3 regions of the Salinicola sp. DM10 genome follow, and region 1 is predicted to be linked to each of the others. Evidence: predicted binding sites of a transcription regulator. Region 1 holds the regulator's gene; each other region holds the start of a gene.

The links. Region 1 encodes sigma-54, which starts transcription at its own class of promoters, with help from an activator protein. Its sites were predicted from a motif close to TGGCACNNNNNTTGCTNT; they were not measured.
Region 2: the regulator sigma-54 is predicted to act here: its motif matches at 1,216-1,233, upstream of speB (agmatinase).
Region 3: the regulator sigma-54 is predicted to act here: its motif matches at 1,708-1,725, upstream of J0A90_RS12235 (amino acid ABC transporter substrate-binding protein).

The regions. Positions count from the first base shown of each region.
Region 1 is NZ_JAFLEN020000002.1:516,304-519,574, reverse strand. It holds gene lptB (LPS export ABC transporter ATP-binding protein) at 1-320, shown strand, start outside; gene J0A90_RS10990 (RNA polymerase factor sigma-54) at 525-1,949, shown strand; gene hpf (ribosome hibernation-promoting factor, HPF/YfiA family) at 2,065-2,373, shown strand; gene J0A90_RS10980 (PTS sugar transporter subunit IIA) at 2,384-2,863, shown strand; gene rapZ (RNase adapter RapZ) at 2,871-3,271, shown strand, end outside.
Region 2 is NZ_JAFLEN020000001.1:1,194,542-1,197,812, reverse strand. It holds gene J0A90_RS05315 (sodium:solute symporter) at 1-134, opposite strand, end outside; gene speB (agmatinase) at 206-1,174, opposite strand; gene J0A90_RS05305 (sigma-54-dependent Fis family transcriptional regulator) at 1,352-2,779, shown strand; gene J0A90_RS05300 (AI-2E family transporter) at 2,764-3,271, opposite strand, start outside.
Region 3 is NZ_JAFLEN020000003.1:137,334-140,604, forward strand. It holds gene J0A90_RS12230 (amino acid ABC transporter permease) at 1-481, opposite strand, end outside; gene J0A90_RS12235 (amino acid ABC transporter substrate-binding protein) at 619-1,647, opposite strand; gene J0A90_RS12240 (VanZ family protein) at 2,179-2,556, opposite strand; gene J0A90_RS12245 (thiol-disulfide oxidoreductase DCC family protein) at 2,553-3,050, opposite strand; gene hemE (uroporphyrinogen decarboxylase) at 3,022-3,271, opposite strand, start outside.

The sequences.
Region 1 (3,271 bases):
TGTCGCTCTCCGGTGGCGAGCGGCGCCGGGTGGAGATTGCCCGGGCACTGGCCACCGAGCCCGCCTTCGTGCTGCTCGACGAACCTTTCGCCGGGGTCGACCCGATCTCGGTGGGCGATATCAAGAACATCATCCGCCAGCTGCGCGATCGCGAGATCGGCGTGCTGATCACCGATCACAACGTGCGCGAAACGCTGGATATCTGCGACAACGCCTACATCGTCGGCGATGGTCAGATCATCGCCGAGGGGCGCCCGGAAGCGATTCTCGACAACCAGCGGGTGCGGGATGTCTATCTGGGGCACGAGTTCCGCCTCTAAGGTCGCGCCGCCCCCTTCCCAGCCCGCTGCGTCACCGCAGCGGGCTGCTCCCTCTCGAAGCCACCAACGCCCCATCCGAACGCACCGTGGCATAATTCTTGCATAAAGTTAGCGCTCAAAGCGTTGCATCCCCCGCAGGCAGTCAGTAACGTAAGGGCATCCTATCGACCGGCGGCCACCGCCGCCCCCTTGCGTGTCCATGCCATGTCCATGAAACCTTCACTGCAACTGCGCGTCGGCGCCCAACTGACGATGACGCCACAGCTGCAGCAGGCGATTCAGCTGCTGCAGCTGTCGACGCTCGATCTGCGCCAGGAGATCCAGCAGGCGCTCGAGACCAACCCCATGCTCGAGCTGGACGAAGAGTACGCCGAGCAGGCAGTCAGCGAGACGCCCGAGGCGGAGTGGGCCAGCGACATCCCCGAGGAGCTCGCCCTCGACAGCGAGTGGAGCGATACCTACCAGGACATCGCCCCCAGCGCCGCCCCGGCCAGCGCCGACGAATGGCCGGACCTGGAGCGCAACGCAGCCGACACCACGCTCCACGACCATCTCAACTGGCAGCTCGCCATGGGCGAATTCGACGCCCAGGAGCGCCTCATCGGCGAGTGCCTGATCGATGCCATCAATGCCGACGGCTACCTCGACGGCACGCTCGACGAGCTCACCGCGGGCCTGCGCGAGCAGTACCCGGGGGCGGTCACCAGCGCCGATGTCGAACGCATGCTGCTGCGGCTGCAGCAGTTCGACCCCACCGGCGTGGGCGCCCGCGACCTGCGCGAATGCCTGCTACTGCAGCTCGGCGCCCTGCCCGCTGACACCCCGCTGCTGCCCCAGGCCAAGCGGCTGGTGCGCCAGTTCCTGGAGGCGCTGGCCGGCGACGACCGACGCCAGCTCAAGCGCCGCCTGCGCCTCGACGACGCCGAACTCGAGCGCGTCGTCGCCACCATTCGCACCCTCGACCCGCGCCCCGGCCAGGCCTTCGACCACGGCCAGCAGGACTATGTGATTCCCGACCTGGTGGCCCGCCTGACTCAGGACGGCTGGCGCATCGAACTCAATGCCGAGGCACTGCCGCGGCTGCGCATCCAGCCCGACTACGCCGCGCTGATCCGGCGCGCCGACAAGAGCGACGACAACACCTTCCTGCGCCAGCACCTGCAGGAGGCACGCTGGCTGATGAAGAGCCTCTCCAGCCGCAACGACACCCTGCTGCGAGTGGGTCGCGAGATCATGGCGCGCCAGGTCGACTTCCTCGAGCGCGGCGAAGAGGCGATGAAACCGCTGATCCTGGCCGACATCGCTACCAGCGTCGACATGCACGAATCCACCATTTCGCGGGTGACCACGCAAAAGTTCATCCACACCCCGCGCGGGGTGTTCGAGCTCAAGTACTTCTTCTCCAGCCAGGTGGGCCAGCGCGGTGAGAGCGACAGCGTCTCCAGCACCGCGATTCGGGCACGCCTCAAAAAGCTGATCGGCGAGGAGTCGCCGCGCAAGCCGCTCTCCGACAGCAAGCTGGTGGAGCTATTGGCGCAGGCCGACATCAGTGTCGCCCGGCGCACCGTGGCCAAGTATCGCGAGGCCATGGGCATCCCCGCCTCCAGCGAACGCAAGCGACTGTCTTGAATGGACTTTTAGAATTCACGCCAGCCCGCGGCGATCAATCGCCCGCGATCCCTTTGCAGCGCGGAGAAAAGGGTTACAATCAGAGGTGCCACATAAGCCGCAACAGGAGCGCGCCATGCAAGTGAACGTCACCGGCCATCACGTCGAACTGACCGACGCCCTGCGGGACTACGTCGACGAGAAACTCGCACGTCTGGAGCGCCACTACGACAACATCACCAACGTTCAGGTGACGTTGAGCATCGAGAAAGAGCGTCAGCAAGCGGCTTGCACGCTACACGCAGCGGGCGGCGACATACATGCCGAAGCCAGCGACATCGACATGTATGCCGCGATCGACGCCCTGACCGACAAGCTGGATCGCCAGCTGGTCAAACACAAAGAGAAGGCACAGGCCCGCGCGCAAGGCGCAGGCGCCCGTTAATTCCCCGATGATCACTCTGGAAACCATTCTGCCCCCCGAACGCACCCTCTACGGTGTGACGGGGGGCAGCAAAAAGCGTCTGCTGGAATTCTTCAGCACCTTCATCGCCCAGAATACGCCCAGCCTGGACAGTCAGGAGGTGTTCAGCCGCCTGATCGGGCGCGAGCGCCTGGGCAGTACCGGCATCGGCAACGGGGTCGCCATTCCGCACGCGCGCAGCCCGCACTGCAAGACGCCGTTGGCCGGCTTCATGCGCCTCGAGGATGCCATCGACTTCGATGCCATCGACGGCGAGCCGGTGGATCTGGTGTTCGTGCTGCTGGTCCCGGAGGAGGCAGACGATGCCCATCTTTCGCTGCTGGCCGAGGTCGCCGGCATCATGAATCAAGGCAGCGTGCGCCAGAAGCTGCGTCAGGCCGGCTCGCAGCGCGCGCTCCACGACACGCTGGTCGACGCCATCCGCCATCACCAGGACAGCGAAGACGGATAGGGACTGCATGCGACTCGTCATCATCAGCGGCCGCTCGGGGTCGGGGAAATCCATTGCGCTGCAGGCGCTCGAGGATCTCGGTTACTACGCCATCGACAACCTGCCGGCCAACCTGCTGGCGCCGCTGATCGACGAGCTCAGGTCCGCGCCGCCCTCGCGGCCCAACGTGGCGGTGAGTATCGATGCGCGCAATCTGCCGGAGGCGCTGGAGCGCTTTCCGGTGCTGCTCGAAGGTGTGCGCGAGCGTGGCATCGATACCCAGGTGGTCTATCTCACCGCCGATGCCAAGGTGCTGCTCGAGCGCTACTCGGCCACCCGCCGCCGCCACCCGCTGACCCGCGGCAATGACATGACGCTGGCCGAGGCGATCGACAACGAGCAGGTCTATCTGGCGCCGATCCGGCGGGT
Region 2 (3,271 bases), on a different contig from region 1:
AGATAGAGCCCCGGACCCAGGCGCCGGCCCGCCACCAGATAGTCGTCGCTGCTGCGGGCGCGTTTCATGCCCCAGCAGCCGAGAAGCAGCATGCCCGCCGCGTAGAGCGCGACGACGAGAAGATCCAGCATCATGAGGTGTCATCCTGCCGCCGTGCCGGCGGCGATTGTTGTTGTGAATCCAGACGTGAACGGTCGGCGCGGCGTCAGCGGCGCTTCACGCCGGGCAGCACACAGAGCATCTCGAACAGCAGATTGGCGGCGACTACCGCGGTCTGGCCGTGGGCATCGTAGGGCGGCGAGACCTCGACCAAGTCGCAGCCGACCAGATCCAGGCCGTGGCAGCCGCGGATGATCTCCAGCGCCTGGGGAATGGTCAGCCCGCCGATCTCGACCGTGCCGGTGCCCGGGGCGTAGGCGGGGTCGAGGCTGTCGATGTCGAAGCTCAGATAGACCGGCCCACCGCCGACCTTTTCGCGAATCTCCGCCATCAGCGGTGTCAGGCTCTGGTGCCAGCACGCCTCCGCCGGCACCACCCTGAAGCCCTGGTCGCGGCCCCAATCGAACTCGTCGGCGGCGTAGCCGGTGCCGCGCAGGCCGATCTGCGCCACTCGGTTCGTATCCAGCAGCCCCTCTTCCACGGCGCGGCGGAAGGGGGTGCCGTGGGCGATCTGCTCGCCGAACATCTGGTCGTTGATGTCGGCATGGGCATCGACATGGATCAGCCCCACCGGCCCGTGCTTGGCGGCCATGGCGCGCAGGATCGGCAGGGCGATGGTGTGATCGCCGCCCAGGGTCAGCGGGATGACGTCGTGGCCGAGCATCTCGTGGTAGAAGCGCTCGATGATGCCGACGCTCTTCTTGAGATCGAAGGTGTTGATCGGGACGTCGCCGATATCCGCCACCTGCAGGCTCTCGAAGGGCGCGGCGCGGGTCGCCATGTTGAACGGCCGCAGCATGCGCGACTCGTCACGGATCTGGCGCGGTCCGAAGCGGGTGCCGGGGCGGTTGGAGGTGCCGATATCCAGCGGGATACCGACGAAGCAGGCATCGAGCCCGGCGGCGCTGTGCTGGGTCGGCAGGCGCATCATGGTCGCCGGGCCGCCGAAGCGGGGCATCTCGTTACCGCCCAGCGGCTGGTTGAGCGGGGTGCGATCCTCGGGCTGGTGGGACATACCGTCTCCTGGATTGTGATTGTCTAAGGGTCACTGATCACCACGCATAAAGCGTGCCAACCGTAACTGATTGATTTTGGGCGATCGCTAGCGAGGCATGATGCGTTTTTGTATCGATGGCTTGCGGCATTTGATCCAAATAAGTATCAATGATGCAAAAGCGAATCGGAGACGCCGATGACTGAGGCCCAAGCGGACTTCGCCACCCTGAAGGCGATGGTCGAGACCGCCCAGGACCATCTGTTCGTGGTCGATGCCGAGGGACGCATCCTCGATGTCAGCCCCGGCGCCGCGACGGTCTACGGCATGCCGCGGGAGACGCTGTGCACGACCACCGTGCAGGCGCTGCAGGCCAGCGGCGTGCTCTCGCCCTCGGTGTCGCTGGAAGTGATCCGCAGCGGCCAGCCGGCGCAGCTGATGCAGCGCACCGGCACCGGCCGCCAGGTGATCGCCGAGGCGCATCCGGTGTATGTCGGCGGGCGCCTGGTGCGGGTGATCAGCCGCTCGCGGGATCTCACCGATCTGCGCCTGCTGCAGGACGAGTACGCGCTGCTGCAGCAGCGCTTCACCGAGCATCTCAAGCGCCATCACGAGGCGCCGGGAGAGCTTCCGGGCGAGGCCGGCGAGCTGGTGGTCAAGAGCCGCGTGATGCGTGAGATCACCCAACTGCTCAAGCGCAGCGCGCCGACCGACGCCACGGTGCTGATGCTGGGGGAGTCGGGGGTGGGCAAGACCGCCTTTGCGCGTCAGCTGCACCGCTGGAGCCGCCGCCGCGATGGCGCCTTCGTCGACGTCAACTGCGCGGCGATCCCCGAGTCGCTGTTCGAGTCGGAGATGTTCGGCTACCAGCCCGGCGCCTTCAGCGGCGCGGCGCGGCAGGGGAAGGCGGGGCTGCTGGAGCAGGCGCACAATGGCACCCTGTTCCTCGACGAGATCGGCGAGCTGCCGCTGACCATGCAGTCCAAGCTGCTCAAGGTGATCCAGGATGGCTCGCTCACCCGGCTTGGCGATACCCGCTCGCGGCGGGTCGACTTCCGTCTGGTGGTGGCGACCAATCGCGACCTGGCGCGGCAGGTGGAGGAGGGCGCCTTCCGGCTCGATCTCTACTATCGGCTCAACGTCATCCCGGTGACGCTGCCGCCGCTGCGCGAGCGCCGCGAAGAGATTCGCGGGCTGGCGGAGCGCCAGCTGGAGCGGCTCAACCGCCGCTACGGCGATGACAAGATGCTCCACCCGCGGGCCTGGGCCGAGCTGATGAGCGCCGAGTGGCCGGGCAACGTACGCGAGCTGGAGAACTGGCTGGAGCGCGCCTGGCTGGCGGCGGAGAGCAGTGTGATCGGTGGCCCGGCGGGTAGCGAGCCGGACAGCCCCGGGGCACCGCCGTCGCGGCATCCGACGGACCCGGCGGACGCCGCGCTACTGGCCGAGGGCGAGGGGTTGAAAGCGGCGCTGGCGGCCCACGAGCGGCGTATCCTGGCCCAGCTCGCCGAGACCCACGGCTCCACCTATGCGCTGGCCGAGCGCCTGGGTATCAGCCAGCCCAGCGTGGTGCGCAAGCTGAAGCGCTACGCCATCGCCCTGGGGCGCGATCAGTCCGGCCGCTGACCGGTATAGCGGGCGATCAGCCGTGGATTGCCGTAGCCCCAGCGCTCCGCCTCGCTGGGGGCGTCCGGGGCCTCGTCGTCGTGCAGCCACTCGCGCCAGCTGGCGACCAGCAGGGCCATCAGCACCGGCCCCACGAACAGCCCTACCAGCCCCATGGTCTTCACCCCGCCGACCAGCCCGAAGAAGGTGGGCAGGAAGGGCAGCTTGATCGGCCCGCCGACCAGCCGTGGGCGCAGCGTCTTGTCGACGATGAACAGCTCGATCGCACCCCACAGGAACAGCCCGATGCCGTTGGGCAGATGCCCGGTGGCGATCAGATAGAGCGACACCAGGGTGAAGGTGAGCGGGGCGCCGCCGGGGACCAGCGCCATGAAGGCGGTGATTACGCCGAGGACCACCGGTGACTGCACCCCGGCGATCCAGTAGGCGGTGCCCAGCACCAATCCCTCACCGAGGGCGATCAGGCCCATGCCGACCACGGTGGAGCTGATG
Region 3 (3,271 bases), on a different contig from region 1:
GGCTCTCCCGCGGCGAGGGCAGTGCCCGCAGCACGGCGTAGTACCAGAACAGGATCTGCACCAGCAGCGGGATATTGCGGAAGATCTCGACGTAGATGGTGGCCAGACGCGCCAGCAGCCAGTTGGACGACAGCCGGGCGATGCCCACCGCGAAACCGATCAGGGTCGCCGCGACGATGCCCAGGGCGGAGACCAGCAGGGTGTTGAGCAGGCCGACGACGAAGGTGGTGCCGTAGCTGGAGTCGCTGGTGTAGTCGATCAGTGACTGCGGAATCGAGAAGCCGGCACGCCCCTCGAGGAAGCCGAAGCCGGTCTGGATACCGCGGGCTTCGAGGTTGTTCAGGGTGTTGTGGATAAGATAACCGATGAAGAGCGCCAGGATCAGAAACAGCACGGCCTGGACGATCAGCGCACGAACGGTGGGATTCCGCCACAGCGGCCCCTGCCCTCGGCGAGGTAGCGAGGTGGATGGACGCAGCATGAGAAGTCGGGTCTCTACTCGAGCGGTGAGCGGCAACGGCTCCCGGTGCACAGGCCGGGAGACGACGTCGGGAAACGTCTGCTGGCCGCCCGCCGCAAGCGCCCTATCGGGCACGCGCGGCGGGCGGCTTCACGCACTCAGCGAACCGGCGGCGCGTACTGGATACCACCCTGATTCCACAGCGCGTTGATGCCACGCTCGAGACCCATCGGCGAGTCCTTGCCCACGGTGCGATCGAACATCTCGCCGTAGTTGCCCACCATCTTGACGATGTTGTAGGCCCAGTCGTTGCCGATGCCCATCTGCTCGCCGAAGTTGCCATCCTTGCCCAGCAGGCGGGCGACATCCGGGTTGGGCGGGTTGTCGCGCATCTGATCGACGTTCTGGCTGGTTACCCCCAGCTCCTCGGCGTCGAGCATCGCGAACAGCGTCCACTTGACGATATCGAACCACTGATCGTCGCCCTGGCGCACTACCGGGCCCAGCGGCTCCTTGGAGATACGCTCGGGCAGAATCTCCACGCTGGAGGGGTCGGCGAGCTGCAGGCGCAGCGCCGCCAGCTGCGAGGAGTCGGAGGTGAGCACGTCACAGCGGCCGCTGTCGAAGCCCTGGGCGGTCTGGTCGGAGGTGTCGAAGGCGACCTGCTGGAACTGCATGTCGTTGGCCTTGAAGTAGTCGGCCATGTTGAGTTCGGTGGTGGTGCCGGACTGCACGCAGATGGAGGCCCCATCCAGTTCCTTGGCACTCTTGATGCCGAGGTCCTTGCGCACCAGGAAGCCCTGGCCGTCGTAGAAGTTGACCCCGGTGAAGTTGAGGCCCAGCGAGTTGTCGCGGGTCGCGGTCCAGGTGGTGTTGCGCGAGAGCACATCGATCTCGCCGGACTGCAGCGCGGTGAAGCGCTCCTTGGCGGTCAGCGGTGAAAACACCACCTTGGTCGGGTCGCCCAGCACGGCGGCGGCGATGGCGCGGCACACTTCGACATCGATGCCGGTCCACTTGCCGTTCTCGTCGGGGGAGGAGAAACCGGTGAGCCCGGTGCTGACACCGCACTTGAACTCGCCGTTGCTTTTCACGTTGTCCAGGGTGGCAGCCTGAGCCTGCGACGCCGCCAGGGCAGTCAGTGCAGCGGCGGAGAGAAGAGACAGGCTTTTGTTCTTGTGGCGCATGGTGGAATCCACTCCCTTGCGTTGTCATTTGAGTGCATGTCGAAGCATGCCCAGATGAAATTAGCAAAGTCCGTTCCACTTTCGCGCTAGCGCCTGAAAATCCTGGATTCAACGCTCGCCTAGGACGCTTACGATCTCCACCTGCATGCTCAAGGTGACTCGAACTGCGAAAACACGGGCAACATTCTGTTTCAAAAGCGTGCGTGAGATACCGCCACGCACCAAAAGGAGGCGCCGCACCATGGCGCTAGCGTTGAATCGAGCCACCGGTGGCGAAGACGATGCCACCAATGGATAAGGAAAAAACGATCGACTAAGGAAAAGCCGATGATCGGCGGCCGGCCCCGTCGCGACAAAGCATGGACGCGCAAAGCGTGGACGGGAAAAAGCGAAGCGTGCAGGACGACACGGCACGCAGGAAAAACGCACGCCGGACTCGGGAAGACAAAGGCGAGAGCGAGCGCACGGACGGATGGGTAAGTGTACGGGCGAGTGAGCAGGTGAAAGATCGCAGCGCCGCGGCCCCCCGGTTCAGGCCGCGCCAGCGCGCCGCCGGGCGAGCCAGGTCGCACCCAGGCCCACTGCCAGCGCGCCCAACGTATTGGCCAGGATATCGGCCCAATCACCGCCGGCGCGGCCGGGCACCCCCAACTGCAGATACTCGATGAGAATTCCGTAGGCCAGCGCCGCCAGCGCCGAACACCACCAGCGCCGGCTGGCCAGGCCCAGCCACAGGGTCAAACCGGCGTAGCCGAGCAGGTGGTTGAACTTGTCCCACGGCAGGTGCGAGGGCATCTCGGCCGCCGGCGTCAGGCTGCCCCAGGCCACCGCGCCGGCCCAGATCAGCGCGGCCAGTGCCGCCAGGGCCCGCCACGTCGCGAGCCGACGCCCGTTCGCTGGCCGAGTCATCGCGCCCCCTCGGCCAGCGTCGTCGGCAATCCCAGACATGTGCAGAGGCCGGCATCGAGACGTTCGCGCCAGCGTGGGTCATCCTCAAGTCGCGCGTCGTTATCCGGTGCCAGACGCCGACGGTAGCGTCCGATACCGCGGTAGACGGCGTTGCGCAGCGGCGCCGGCACCCAGCGCAGCCACGCAAGCAATCGCCAGCCCCCTCGCAGCCGGCGCCCCAGCCGCCACAGCGCCTCGCTCTCCTCGTAAAGCTCACCGCCGGTGACATAGCGGATCGTATCGCAGCGCGCGAGCTCGCGGCCGAAGTGGCGCCCCACGCACTGCCCCAGCGCGCTATCGAGCCCGCTCAGCGCCAGCGTCGCGCCTGCATCACGCTCATGCGCCAGCAGCCAGCGCACCGCACGCCGGCAGAACGGGCAGTCGGCATCGAACAGCAGCAGGCCGTCGATGCCGCTGGCGCCGGCTTCAGCGGTGATAGGCCGGGCTCGCGGCATGCAGCGCGTCGAAGAAGGCCGTGACGTGGTCGGGATTGGTGAACTGGCTGATGCCGTGACCCAGGTTGAAGACGTGGCCTGGGCCATGACCGTAGCTGGCCAGCACCCGCTCGACCTCGGCACCGATCCGCTCGGGCGGCGCGAACAGCACGTTGGGGTCGAGATTGCCCTGCAGCGCCACGCGCTCACCGACCCGCCGCCGCGCGTCGCCCAGCTCGGTG